DNA from 3 places in the Lysinibacillus sp. FSL M8-0337 genome. Region 3 is predicted to be linked to each of the others. Evidence: riboswitches for the same ligand, from Rfam matches in the RefSeq annotation. Region 3 holds a riboswitch; each other region holds the start of a gene.
What was found. Region 3 has a riboswitch for cobalamin ahead of MKY08_RS11690 (ABC transporter substrate-binding protein). Riboswitches for the same ligand answer to the same signal wherever they lie in the genome.

Region 1 (4,292 bases), 110 kb from region 3:
AACTGTGTAGTGTATATGATTGTAACCGATATGGGACGTGGTGTTGTACCGATGGAAAAGCAAGCAAGACTATTGCGTGACACGTGTGGTCGCTTGTATCAGGCGTTATTTGCAGAAGCAAAACAAGTAAATCGTATTTGGTATGGCATTGCAGAACGTATTAAATAAACGAGGAGAATACTTGTAGAAAAGAGGAAATGGAATGAATCGACAAAAATTAATGAGTTTGACATTAACAGCCATGGTTGCGGCGATTTGTGCAGTTGGGGCAGTTATTAAAATTCCGTCTTTTGTATCATCGGCGGCACTCGACTCAGCGCCAGCATTTTTAAGCGTTGCATTTTTATCGCCTGTATTGGCAGGAGTAGCAGGGTTAATCGGTCATTTGATTACAGCACTGACATCTGGTTTTCAGCTTGGACCATTGCATCTTATTATTGCGGCCGAAATGTTTATTGTTGTATGGCTATTCGGTGTGATGCACAAAAAAGGTATGCATTTTTGGAAATGGCCGGTTGCGCTTATATTGAACGGTGTGATCGCACCACTCCCATTTTATTTCATCATTAGTCCAGCGTTTTTCTGGGGCTCATTAGCGAGTATTTTCATGGCAACTGTCATCAATTTATTGATTGTCGCTGTCGTGATGCCAATACTCTCGAAAGTGTTTGTTCGTAAGGCAGGGCGAGCAAATTGAGAAATGCAGTAAAAATAGGGAATCTGATTGTTACAACAGATAATGCTGCTGCCATCGGAGAAAAACCTCAAGATGTCGTATCGGCTCCGGATACATTAACGGCCTATTTAACTGGGCGCGTCACTTTTCTAGAACAGCTTGCAGGCGATGCTCTACCCAGTCATATTATTCTTGCCAACTTTTCAGGTGATGAGGCGTGGTCTCGTTATGTCGTAGGACTTGCGCAAGTTTTTGAAGAAGCAGGTCTACCATGTCCACCTGTAAATGGCAGTTCAGAATCCAATATGCCGACAGTGCAATCGGGATTATCTGTAACCATGTTAGGTGAAATACAAACAAGGTCGCCATTTGTTCGTGACAACCTGATTTGGTATACGTATGGACTGCCACTCGTTGGCAATGAAGTGCTTGCGCAGCCTGAAGATGTGGCCCAACTACAACCCATTTACCAAGCTTGGCGCGAGGAAATTGTGCAACAAGTTTGGCCGGTAGGTTCTCAAGGCTTACAAGCAGAATTTTCAAGACTTTTTGGGCAGCAACAAATTAAAAGTTCGTTGGATGTAGGAAAAACAGCAGGGCCATGTGCGGTAATTTTACTAGGAATCAATCCAGAAAAAGAGCAACTGGCACAAAAAATTTTTACTAGAAATTTTGAGAAACTGCGTAAAACTGCATTGGAATAGGGCTTGCTTCGAGCAAAAGTAGCGTTTACGAGAATACAAGGGGCAAAACGCCTATTGAAACGTTAAACACAATATGTTAGATTTGTTTAGGAGTTAAAACACTATATATAGTATATTGGACAAGCGGTACCAGTATGGTTTAAAAGGGAATTCGGAAATAGAGATATCTAAAGCCGAAGCTGTCCCCGCAACTGTAAGTGCTGACAAATAATTAGGATGCCACTGTGAAAGAACGGGAAGGCAATTATTTGAAGGAAGCATGAGCCAGGAGACCTGCCGAGTTGTTCAAGACAGCAACACATCTTCGGGGATTGAGAAGTGGAGGCGAGAGATTTGTCCACTTCGATGTGTACATGTCCTTCATTTCCATTTCCGATTTTACAGCGATTACGCAACCGAAACATGGTGTGTAATCGCTTTTTTGTGTGCGCTGATAGAAAGGGAGAGAATGGGAATATGACAATTCAAATCGAACAACAGATGGCTAAGTTAAAGAAAAGTTACACAGAGGAGGAGCTTGAAAGCTTTGTAAGATTATCGGATAGATGGCTACGAAAAAATGACAATGCTACATTTGAAGCTTGGGCGGATGCGATGATTTTACAAACACTTAGTCTTATTGATGAGGAAGAGCCATATTGGACATTTGTTGCTGCCCAAATTTACTTAGAAAAATTGTATGATCAATTTGCTACCCGTCGTGGCGTTGGGGTGGAAGATGTCTATAAGGTATTTCCAGAGCAACTTGCTCGCTATACCGAGGCAGGGCTTTATCATGACTGTTTAACGACGAAGTATAGTGAACTAGAGCTAGTCGAGCTTGCGTCTTATCTTGAACAGAGTCGTGATGAACTGTTTACGTATATCGGTTTAAAAACGTTAATGGACCGCTATGTTGTGCGTGATTATACAAAAACACCTGTAGAATTACCGCAAGAGCGTTGGATGGTCATTGCAATGACATTGATGCAAGATGAAACGGAAAACCGCTTAGAAAAAGTACGAGAATCGTATTGGGCGATGAGTAATTTATATATGACGGTTGCAACACCGACATTGTCAAATGCCGGAAAAACACATGGCCAGCTTTCAAGCTGCTTTATTGATACGGTAGATGATAGTTTACAAAGTATTTATGATACGAACACAGATGTTGCAACATTATCGAAATACGGGGGCGGTATAGGCGTTTACATGGGAAAAATCCGTAGTCGCGGCTCCTCTATTAAAGGGTTTAAAGGCGCATCTAGTGGAGTACTGCCTTGGATCAAACAGCTCAATAATACAGCGGTGTCAGTGGATCAGCTTGGTCAACGCCAAGGCGCAATCGCTGTTTATTTAGATGTTTGGCATAAAGATGTCTTTACGTTTTTAGATTTACGTTTAAATAATGGAGACGAACGATTACGCGCACATGATATTTTCACTGGTTTATGTTTACCAGATATTTTTATGGAAGCAGTCGAAGCGCGTGGAGAGTGGCATTTATTTGACCCACATGAAGTACGTGAGGTAATGGGCTTCTCACTCGAAGATTGTTATGATGAGCAAAAAGGACAAGGCTCTTTCCGAGATAAATATGCGTCGTGCATTGCCAATCCACTATTAAGTCGAGAAGTGGTGCCCGCAATCGATATTATGAAGCGTATTATGCGTTCACAGTTGGAAACAGGTGTACCATTTATGTTTTACCGCGATGAAGTAAATCGCATGAATCCAAATAAGCACGAAGGGATGATTTATAGTTCAAATTTATGTACTGAAATTTTCCAAAACATGTCGCCAACGCAATTCGAATCCATTACGTTAGAAGATGATGTGATTGTGACACGTCGTAAGCCTGGAGATTTTGTTGTATGTAATTTATCTTCTGTCAATTTAGGGAAGGCTGTTCCGGCTGGTGTGTTAGAGCGTTTAATACCGATTCAAGTGCGCATGTTAGATAATGTCATTGCCTTAAATACTATTCCTGTGAAACAAGCGGAGCGTACTAATGCTCGTTATCGTGGAATTGGGCTAGGGACATTTGGTTGGCATCATTTACTTGCCTTGAAGGAAATTCAATGGGAGTCGGATGAGGCAGTTGACTATGCTGATAAATTATACGAGCATATTGCATACTTAACGATTCGTGCATCGAGTGCACTTGCGCGAGAAAAAGGAGCTTACCCATTATTTGAGGGCTCTGACTGGCAAACAGGTGCTTATTTTGACAAGCGTAGCTACAACAGTGACAAGTGGCAAGCATTGCGTGCGGATGTCGCGAATTATGGAATGCGCAATGGGTATGTAATGGCAGTAGCACCAAATTCATCGACATCTATTTTGGCAGGCAGTACGGCAACGATTGATCCGATTTTCCAAAAGAGTTACTCCGAGGAGAAAAAGGATTACAAAATTCCTGTTACAGTACCGGACTTATCACCCGTAACGACTTGGTATTATAAGTCTGCTTACTTTATTGATCAAAACTGGACGATTAAACAAAATGCAGCACGTGCCCGTCATATTGACCAAGGCATATCGCTTAATTTATATGTGCAAAATACGATTCAGGCAAAAGACTTACTTGCTTTACATCTTAATGCTTGGGCAAGTGGCGTGAAAACGACTTATTATGTGCGTTCAACATCCGTTGAATTGCTAGAATGTGAGTCTTGTGCGAGCTAGGAGGAATAGAAAATGACAACAATTACGAAACGAAAAATGATGGATAAGGAGGCGCCAAACCGTTCGACAGCCATTGTGAACGGGCGCTCTTCTAATATTTTAAACTGGGATGATGTGCGTTTTAGTTGGGCGTACCCAAAATATAAAAAAATGCTTGGGAACTTTTGGACACCTTTTGAGATTAATATGAGCAATGATGTCAAACAATTTCCAACTTTATCAGCGGATGAACAGGAATCATT
Region 2 (4,292 bases), 1.7 Mb from region 3:
GAACAACTTGTTAAAGCCCTTACATATAATAATGGACATGCGCGTGCGCGTGCTGCGCAGTTTTTATGTGCGTTAGCAGCAAAGAGTGATCCGGAAGAGCGTGTTCTTGATGATTTTCTAAAAATCTGGGCAGTGACGTATGATGAAAGAAAAGTAACCGCAAGACAGGCATTACAAGCAATCTGGCAAATAGGACTTGCAGGACAGGTTCAAAGAGATTTAATTGTTTCTTATTTAGCAAAAAGGTTCCAAACTTGTATGGATGAAAAACAACCAACACTTATTCGTTATGATATTATTGTCTCATTCAAGAAATTATTTGATGCTACTAATGATCATAAATTGTTGGATATTGCCATGAGATTAATTGAAGAAGAGCAAGATACAAAATGTAAAAAGAAATATAAAACAGCCATCCGTTAACATAGCGAGATGGCTATTTTTATGGTTGAGCGTGTTATTTTGAAGAAAGAAAAGTTATTGTTATAATAAAAAAAACAGTATTTTTGATTCATGTGAATATAGGTCTTATTTACTTATGAGGGATTTAGTAGGCAATAGTTATTAGATTTCAAAAAAAGCGACAAAACCATTTGTTGAGGAATAAGCAACATAATTGTTCACATAACGGTGAGGGGTTATAGTTGGTCATTCTATATAAAAAAATAGAAAGTAGAAAGGGTCGAGATAATGGGTATTTATAATTATTTAGTAAAGAAGCCAAACGGTGAAATTTTATCAATGGAAACCTATCGTGGAAAGACGATGCTAATTGTCAACACAGCCAACCAATGTGATTTTACATATCAATTCGAAGATTTACAGAAAATGTATGATAAATATGGCAAGGATAATTTTATTGTGTTAGGTTTCCCTTGTAATCAATTTGGAGAACAAAACCCAGAAGATGGAGCAAAGACCATTAAACTTTGTCAAATTAACTACGGGGTAACATTCCCAATCTTTGAAATAGTTCAAGTAAATGGCGAGGGGACACATCCATTATTCAATTATTTAAAGCACGAAGTAGATTTTCGTGAATTCGGCAAAGCCAATATGCAGGAAAAGATGTTAGCGGAATCAATTATCCAAATCGCTCCTAGCTTTTTAGATGGGCGTAATATTCGTTGGAACTTTACGAAATTTTTAGTAGATAATCAAGGTAATATAGTTGAACGCTTCGAACCAACTGATTCCCAACTAGATATTGAGCAAGCAATTGAAAAAATTTTATAGCTAGTTCTTTTAGTCAGAATTATTAGGAAAGAATAACGAATAGCTGGTCACTATGTAGAAATAGTGCTAAGTACGGTGTGGATATATTCGATTATACTTCAATCTCATAACTATTTTTTTAAATCCATATATGATAAACTGCTATTCAAGTGAATAATTCTTGCAGAATAATGGTGCTAATTTTAGCATAATCGGGAATTCGGTGTAAGACCGAAGCTGTTTCCGCAACTGTAAGTACAAAAATCATAATACATGCCACTGTCCAAAGACAACAGGATGGGAAGGCTTTATGAGCGCTACGAAATGAAGGTAGCTAACTGTACGAGCCAGGAGACCGACCGTTATTTAATGTATAAAAACTCTTCGGAAGCTAGGAGGATATACGGCAAATACATTAGCTGTCTTCGTTAGACAACACTATATATGCTATTTTCGTCGTTCCCTAGGGAGCGACGTTTTTTTATGCACCTTTTAAGCAAAATCTGTTCATGAAAGAAAGAAGGGATTACAGATGAAAAAAGATGCGCGTTATTCTTGTTACCCATTCATGCGTGAAAAAATATCTACAGTTGATTTTGAAATCCGTACAGATAGTTTAACAACGCATATCGGTGTAGCATTGGCTGCTGTAAAAGCCGAAGAAGTTGAACTAGTCGGGGCAGATTTATTGACTATTTTGCCAATGGCATACCATGTCAACGGCTCGGTACGTGGCAAACTTGCGGTAACGGAAGAAGATTTGTCCTGGCTCAGTGATCGTTATGATTTTTATGTAGGACATGTAAAGGAACAAATACAAAATTTTGTTTTGCCACAAGGCACGGGGGCTGCAACTGCGCTTCACTTATGTCGGAGTGAGGCAAAAAAATCGTACCGCGTGCTACATAAAGTGTCAGAGGAAAGGGAAGTACCGGCCATTCTTTTCGACTACTTAGGATTACTAGCTAATGTATTTTTTGTTATGGCTGTTTACATGAATCAACAGGCTGGAATCGCTGAAATCCCGTTTATTAGCAAATCATATCCAATGAAGAAAAAGAAGGAGAATGAATAAAGTGAAAAAACTATTAAAATTCCAATGGCTTACTGTGTTAATGCTTGCGCTTGTATTGACAGGATGCGGCACAGCAGATAAAGCGAAAAATGACGATACATCTAAATCGGACCAACAAGTTGAGCAAAGTGGCTATAAAGTTAAGGATGATCGCGATGTAGAAGTAGCATTTGATGCAGTACCGAAAACTGTTGTGTCATTACAACCAAGTAACACAGAAATTTTATTTGCACTAGGTGTTGGCGATAAAGTTGTCGGAGCTACAGAATATGATACGTACCCAGAAGAAGCAAAAAACATCGAACGTGTGTCAGATTCAGTGACATTTAATAGCGAACGAATTGTAGCCTTAAAGCCAGATGTTGTCATTGCGTACTCTACAGGAAATGAAGAGACACTAGATGCACTAAAAGGTCTTGAAGATGCAGGTGTGAAAGTATTTGTTATTCAATCAGCTGCATCATTTGAAGATGTTTATGGAGATATTCAACAACTTGCTGAAGTGATGGGTGTACAAGATAAAGGCGAGCAATTAAACAAAGAGATTAAAGCGAAAATTGCTGATGTTCAAGCAAAAGTAAAAAGTGTAGAAACACCAAAAAATGTTTACTTAGAAATTAGCCCAAAACCTGATATTTATACAACAGCAGCTGGTACTTTCCAACAGGAAATTTTAAATGCTGCAAATGTCAACAATGTATTTGGTGACCAAACAGGATGGGTAAAGGTTGCAGAGGAAGATGTTATTGCGAAAAACCCTCAAGTTATTTTAACAACGGTCAACTATGTAAAAGACCCAGTAGGGGAAATTCTAGGACGTGATGGATGGAATACGATTACAGCTATTCAAGATAAAGCAGTAAATGCTATTGATACAGATATTTCAAATCGTCCTGGACCTCGTATCGGGGAAGCTGTTGAGATGATTGCAAAAGCTGTATATCCTGAGTTATTTAAATAAGGATAAACGGTAAAGAACCTTTCATATTAGCTTTAGGCGAAAGAGAAAAGAGGCTGGGACATAACCTTAAAATCTTAAATAGAGGTACATTGGTTTTGATAAATTTTTGCTAAGAAAATATATAGAATATATTTACTATTATTTCTTTTGCAATGAATAATAAATTAGAAGGGTTCCCTAGTTGTTGGTGGCGGAGGTGGTGACTCTAGCGGGAAAAGCACATTATGTTAGACGCAACAGACCGCGCGTAGCGAGGGTTGCGGCTTACGGTGTGCCCGCAGAAAGCACCGCCGAAGCGGACAATAACGGCGCAGCAAAAAAGTGTTAGATTGACTGCCATCAATCTAACACTTTTTCTCTTTTGTCCCATTATCTGTTTTTGCTATGCCGTTGTTGCCCGCTGGCATTTCTTCCTTTGTAGAAAGTATTCGCCGAAGCGGACAATAGCGTTATTCCTGTTTTAAAATAAATATAGTTGAATAAATAAGGCATTGGATAATTGGTATTCTCTTTGTTTGTTCTATAAAATAGAAGTAGAAATGATTGCTAACATAAGGGAGGCGTAGTGGATGACACAGTTTGACATGAAAGTTATTCCGTTTGAGGCAGTCTTGAATTTCCGCGACATGGGTGGCTATAAGACGAGGGATGGTCGTATCGTAAAGAATGGCTTGCTATATCGTTCAGCTGCACTTGGTAAGATGACACCAGCGGATAAGGTGCGCTTTGAAACATTAGGGGTAAAAACAATTTTTGATTACCGAGATGAACACGAGGCACGAAATAACCCTAATCCAACATTCAAGGATGCAAAGTATATTCAAATTCCTGCAAAGGGAAATCATGCGTTTGAGATGCCAACAAATACTGGTGGTCACAATTTTTATAAAGTTGTAAGTCCTGAGATGTTCCGAGATTTTTATGCACAAATGCCATTTAACAATGTATCATTTAAAAAATTAATGGCAACCATCCAAAATCCAGATAATCTAGGTCTAGTTCATCATTGTGCAGTAGGCAAAGATCGAACAGGTATTGGAG
Region 3 (4,292 bases):
CATGGCATACGTTTTATTCAACTAAGCTGTCGGTATATATGTCCAATTTAAGAAAAAGTGTTAAATTGACATCAGTCAATCTAACACTTAATTACAAGTTGCTTCCCACTCTTCGCTCCATAGGCTATATCTATAATTATAGATAGCGATACGGTCATCGCATACAAACTATGTCATGGATAGCCTTACTTTATTTCACATTATGCATTGTTTGCCAATATTCGGCGGTATTCGTTCTGCGATAAAATTTATAGAAAGGCTCATTTGGACGTGCATGTTGTTGATAAAGCGCAATAATATGCTGTAAAAAGTTTGCTATTTTTTGCACCGAAACGCCTTTAGCAAATAATGTCCCCGCCTGTGCTTTTGCCCCCACTGGAATAGCCCCTAAATAAACATCGAAGCTATCTTTTTGATAGACAAGTCCAATATCATCATAGACAGCATTATAGCAAGCTGACGCACAGCCATTGACATTTAACCGCAATGTTGATGGCACCTTTTGTCCCTGCAACTCAATGTATAATTGTTCTGCAATCTCGGCCACTTCCATTCGCTCTCCATCACAAAAATCACAAGCCTTGAACGCAACAATGGAGCCTGATGGTGAAATATATAAGCCCACTTCTTGCAGTTCACTTATAACGTCTTGAACTGTTCGCGTAGGAATGGACAACAATATACAATAGGATGCTGAATATTTAATGGCTCCACTGTCCCCTACGACTTCTGCTATTTTTTGAAATTGCTCGGGTGTATAATGTTTATTAATAATACCCGGACTTACTGCGAGACGAGTAAATTGACCATCTATATTTAATTTTTCAAATGTACGTTCTGGTATATTTGAACGAAATGCATTCATTTTTTATTCTCCTTAAATCTCGCTAGTCTCTAAAGTTATTAAAAATTTTCTGGATAGAATCCTTTAGCCAAAATTTTGATAGCCTCTGCCGCACGAACCCCTTCTGAAGCAGCTGAAAGCGGTAATATAACAAAACGCTCATTGTGCACAGCATCTGTTTCCTTTAATGCAGGATCATTTTTCAGGAAATGTATTTTGTCTTCAGCACTTTGAGAACCATAATCAATCACGACAATTACCTCCGGGTTGCGTTCTACTGTATCTTCTTTTGAGACAGTTGTCCATCCAGATTCAACTTCACCAAAAATGTTTTTACCACCAGCGACAGTGACAAGCTCATTCATAAAATTTTGAGCAGCAGTAAAGACTTCCTTATCCCCACTATCATAGACAAGCACACGTAGCTCCTTTTCTCCTTGCGGTAACTTTGCACGCACTGCATCAACATCTTTTGTCATTTGATCGACTAATGCCTCTCCTCGATCTTCAACACGGAAAATTTTTGCGATATTGCGAATATCCATAAAAATATCATCTAGCGTCGGTTTCGTTATACTTGAAGAATGATGTAAATATGTGTGGATACCAAGTGTCTCTAATTCTTCTGGTGTACCAACACCCTTTTCACTAAAGCCACTTTTCCATCCAGCGTATAAAAAATCGGCTTCACTATCTATCACTTGTTCTTTTGTTGGGTACTGCTCTGCTATTACTGGTACTTTATCGTAGGCAGCTTGTAAAGGTTCATAAATTTTATCATCTAAATAGGCTGTACCAACCATTGAATCTTCTAAGCCTAAAGCTAACATAATTTCCGTTACATGCTGATTTAAACTAATCGCCTTTTTTGGTGCCTCTGTATAAACTTGTGTAGTACCATTATTGTCAATGGTTACTTCTGTCGCCTCGCTTTGTGCAGGGTCGATATGCTCACTTTGTGTAGCACTTTCCGAGTTGTCTTTCGCACTACAAGCTCCTAAAATGCTTATAATCGCAATGGCAACAACTAGCCACATGCCTTTCCATTTGTTCATGGTTCCATTTCTCCTTTAATTATGTAATTGGATTTGTATAGGAAGAAATTAATGATTTCCTTGCTACTAGCACATAAAAAAACCCCCTTGTTTCCAAGAGGGTGACATAGTGATAAATACATTGGGTATTTAAACAATCACTATCACCATCCTCGTGGTGTTAAGTAAAAAATACATATTGGCAGGTATCCTGGCTTAGGTTCATCGCTTATACGTCTTCCCATAGTTCAACTACAGTGACTATTGTATAAACTCCCCATTTACAGTTGCGGGACAGCATCGGAATTTCACCGATTTCCCTTTTAAGCAAATGACTAAAGCCATTTGCACCAATATATAGCAGTTTTTAGTTATAAAAATAGACTAGCAGAAGGTATTTTTGATTTCAATCACACAAAAAAATCCATAAATGATACTTGTTAATAAACTATCACTATTTAAACATGAAAGCGAACTATTTGTCACGAAATGTTTGAGCGATCATTCTGGTACAATGAATAGAGACTACATTAGAAATGAGGATTTTTTATGTATAAAACGATTGGTGTACTCGCACATGTCGATGCAGGAAAAACAACTTTTTGTGAGCAATTATTATTTCACACAAATAGTATCCAATCTCGTGGAAGAGTCGATCATCAAGATACATTTTTAGATAATCATGCAATTGAACAAGCCCGAGGAATTACCATTTTTGCGGAACAAGGACGGATGCAAATAGAAAATGATACATATACGCTGATTGACACACCTGGACATGTAGACTTTTCACCTGAGATGGAACGTGCCATACGTGTAATGGATTACGCCATCATTATTGTCAGTGCTGTAGAGGGTGTACAAGGTCATACAGAAACAGTTTGGCAGTTGCTCCGTCAATACCATATACCCACCTTTTTCTTTATTAATAAAATAGACCGTGAAGGGGCGGATATCAATGTGGTTATAAACCAACTACAAAAGGATTGTTCTGACAACATCCTGTTAATCGATGCCCCATTACGTAAAGATTTTATACAAAGCTATATTGCTGAGTGGCTAGCCGAGCGCGATGATCACCTTCTCGAGGCCTTTTTAACAGATACACTCGATGCCTCAACGTGCCTGTTACAGTTACAAAAGATGATTAAAGAAGAGCGAGCATTTCCCTGCTTTGTTGGTGCTGCTTTAAAAGATTTTGGAATCAAGGAATTTGTATCACAGCTTCCCCTCCTGACAGAGACACACTTCGACCTTCAAGCACCCTTTCAAGGAGAAGTCTTTAAAATTCGCCATGATGGCACACAACGCTTAACTTTTATAAAAGCTTTACAAGGAACATTGCATACTCGCGATGACTTTTCATTTGGCGATGTTACGGAAAAAATAACAGAAATTAGGTTGTATAATGGGCGCCGTTTTCTTACAACCCAAGTTGTGCAAGCAGGAGACATTTTTGCAGTGAAAGGGCTTAGCCTAGCGAAGATTGGGGACATTTTAGGAAGTACAATAATCCCTAAACCTTATGAACTTGTGCCTACATTACAAGCAAAAGTACTGTATGAAGGGCAACAGCATATAAAGGAAATTTTACAGATTTTTCGCTTACTCGAAGCCGAGGAGCCGTCGTTACGAGTCGTTTGGCAGGAAAAATTCCAAGAAATTCATGTACATATTATGGGTGTCATACAACTTGAAGTACTTGCTGAAGTTTTAAAAAATCGCTTTTCACTTGATATTACCTTTGATAAGCCTCAAATTTTGTATATGGAGACGATTGCAACGACTGTAACTGGTTACGGACATTTCGAACCGCTCAAACATTATGCCGAGGTACACTTATTCATGGAGCCGAACAGCCGCGGAACTGGGAATACGTTTGTTAACGCCTGTCATGCTGATGATTTATCAGTTGGTCACCAACGCCTTATCGAAAAACATTTGTTTGAACGCGAACATCACGGTCTATTAACTGGCTCTCCTGTTACCGATATTCGTTTTACACTGTTGACAGGACGAGCGCATATCAAGCATACCGAAGGAGGAGATTTTCGGGAAGCTACTTTCCGTGCATTAAGACAAGGGCTAGAACAAGCGGAGAATATCTTACTTGAGCCCTATTACCGCTTCAAAATGAAAGCATCCAATGATTTTATTGGGCGAATGATGAACGATATCCAACAAGCAGATGGTACTTTTGATTCTCCGATATTGTCAGAGGAGCAAGTCATTTTAACAGGGCGTGTACCTGTTGCTACATTTATGCACTATAGTACTACTTTCGCTGCTTACACGAATGGCAAAGGCTCTTTATCTTTACAATTCGATGGATATGATAGATGTCATAATAGCGAGGCAATAATCGCACAAATCAATTATAATAAACAGGCTGATCCTGACTATACGTCGTCGAG

Region 1: another riboswitch for cobalamin. It lies ahead of MKY08_RS12265 (ribonucleoside-diphosphate reductase subunit alpha); the one in region 3 lies ahead of MKY08_RS11690 (ABC transporter substrate-binding protein).
Region 2: another riboswitch for cobalamin. It lies ahead of MKY08_RS20505 (hypothetical protein); the one in region 3 lies ahead of MKY08_RS11690 (ABC transporter substrate-binding protein).

Annotation. Positions count from the first base shown of each region.
Region 1 covers NZ_CP151996.1:2,576,617-2,580,908, reverse strand. Annotated here, with positions in the region: gene MKY08_RS12280 (bifunctional adenosylcobinamide kinase/adenosylcobinamide-phosphate guanylyltransferase) at 1-168, shown strand, start outside; gene MKY08_RS12275 (ECF transporter S component) at 203-697, shown strand; gene MKY08_RS12270 (hypothetical protein) at 694-1,380, shown strand; cobalamin riboswitch at 1,488-1,676, shown strand; gene MKY08_RS12265 (ribonucleoside-diphosphate reductase subunit alpha) at 1,837-4,050, shown strand; gene MKY08_RS12260 (ribonucleotide-diphosphate reductase subunit beta) at 4,063-4,292, shown strand, end outside.
Region 2 covers NZ_CP151996.1:4,215,762-4,220,053, reverse strand. Annotated here, with positions in the region: gene MKY08_RS20515 (hypothetical protein) at 1-423, shown strand, start outside; gene MKY08_RS20510 (glutathione peroxidase) at 691-1,236, shown strand; cobalamin riboswitch at 1,391-1,594, shown strand; gene MKY08_RS20505 (hypothetical protein) at 1,748-2,290, shown strand; gene MKY08_RS20500 (cobalamin-binding protein) at 2,292-3,251, shown strand; gene MKY08_RS20495 (tyrosine-protein phosphatase) at 3,821-4,292, shown strand, end outside.
Region 3 covers NZ_CP151996.1:2,470,453-2,474,744, forward strand. Annotated here, with positions in the region: gene MKY08_RS11685 (precorrin-3B methylase) at 191-865, opposite strand; gene MKY08_RS11690 (ABC transporter substrate-binding protein) at 904-1,899, opposite strand; cobalamin riboswitch at 2,062-2,248, opposite strand; gene MKY08_RS11695 (TetM/TetW/TetO/TetS family tetracycline resistance ribosomal protection protein) at 2,428-4,292, shown strand, end outside.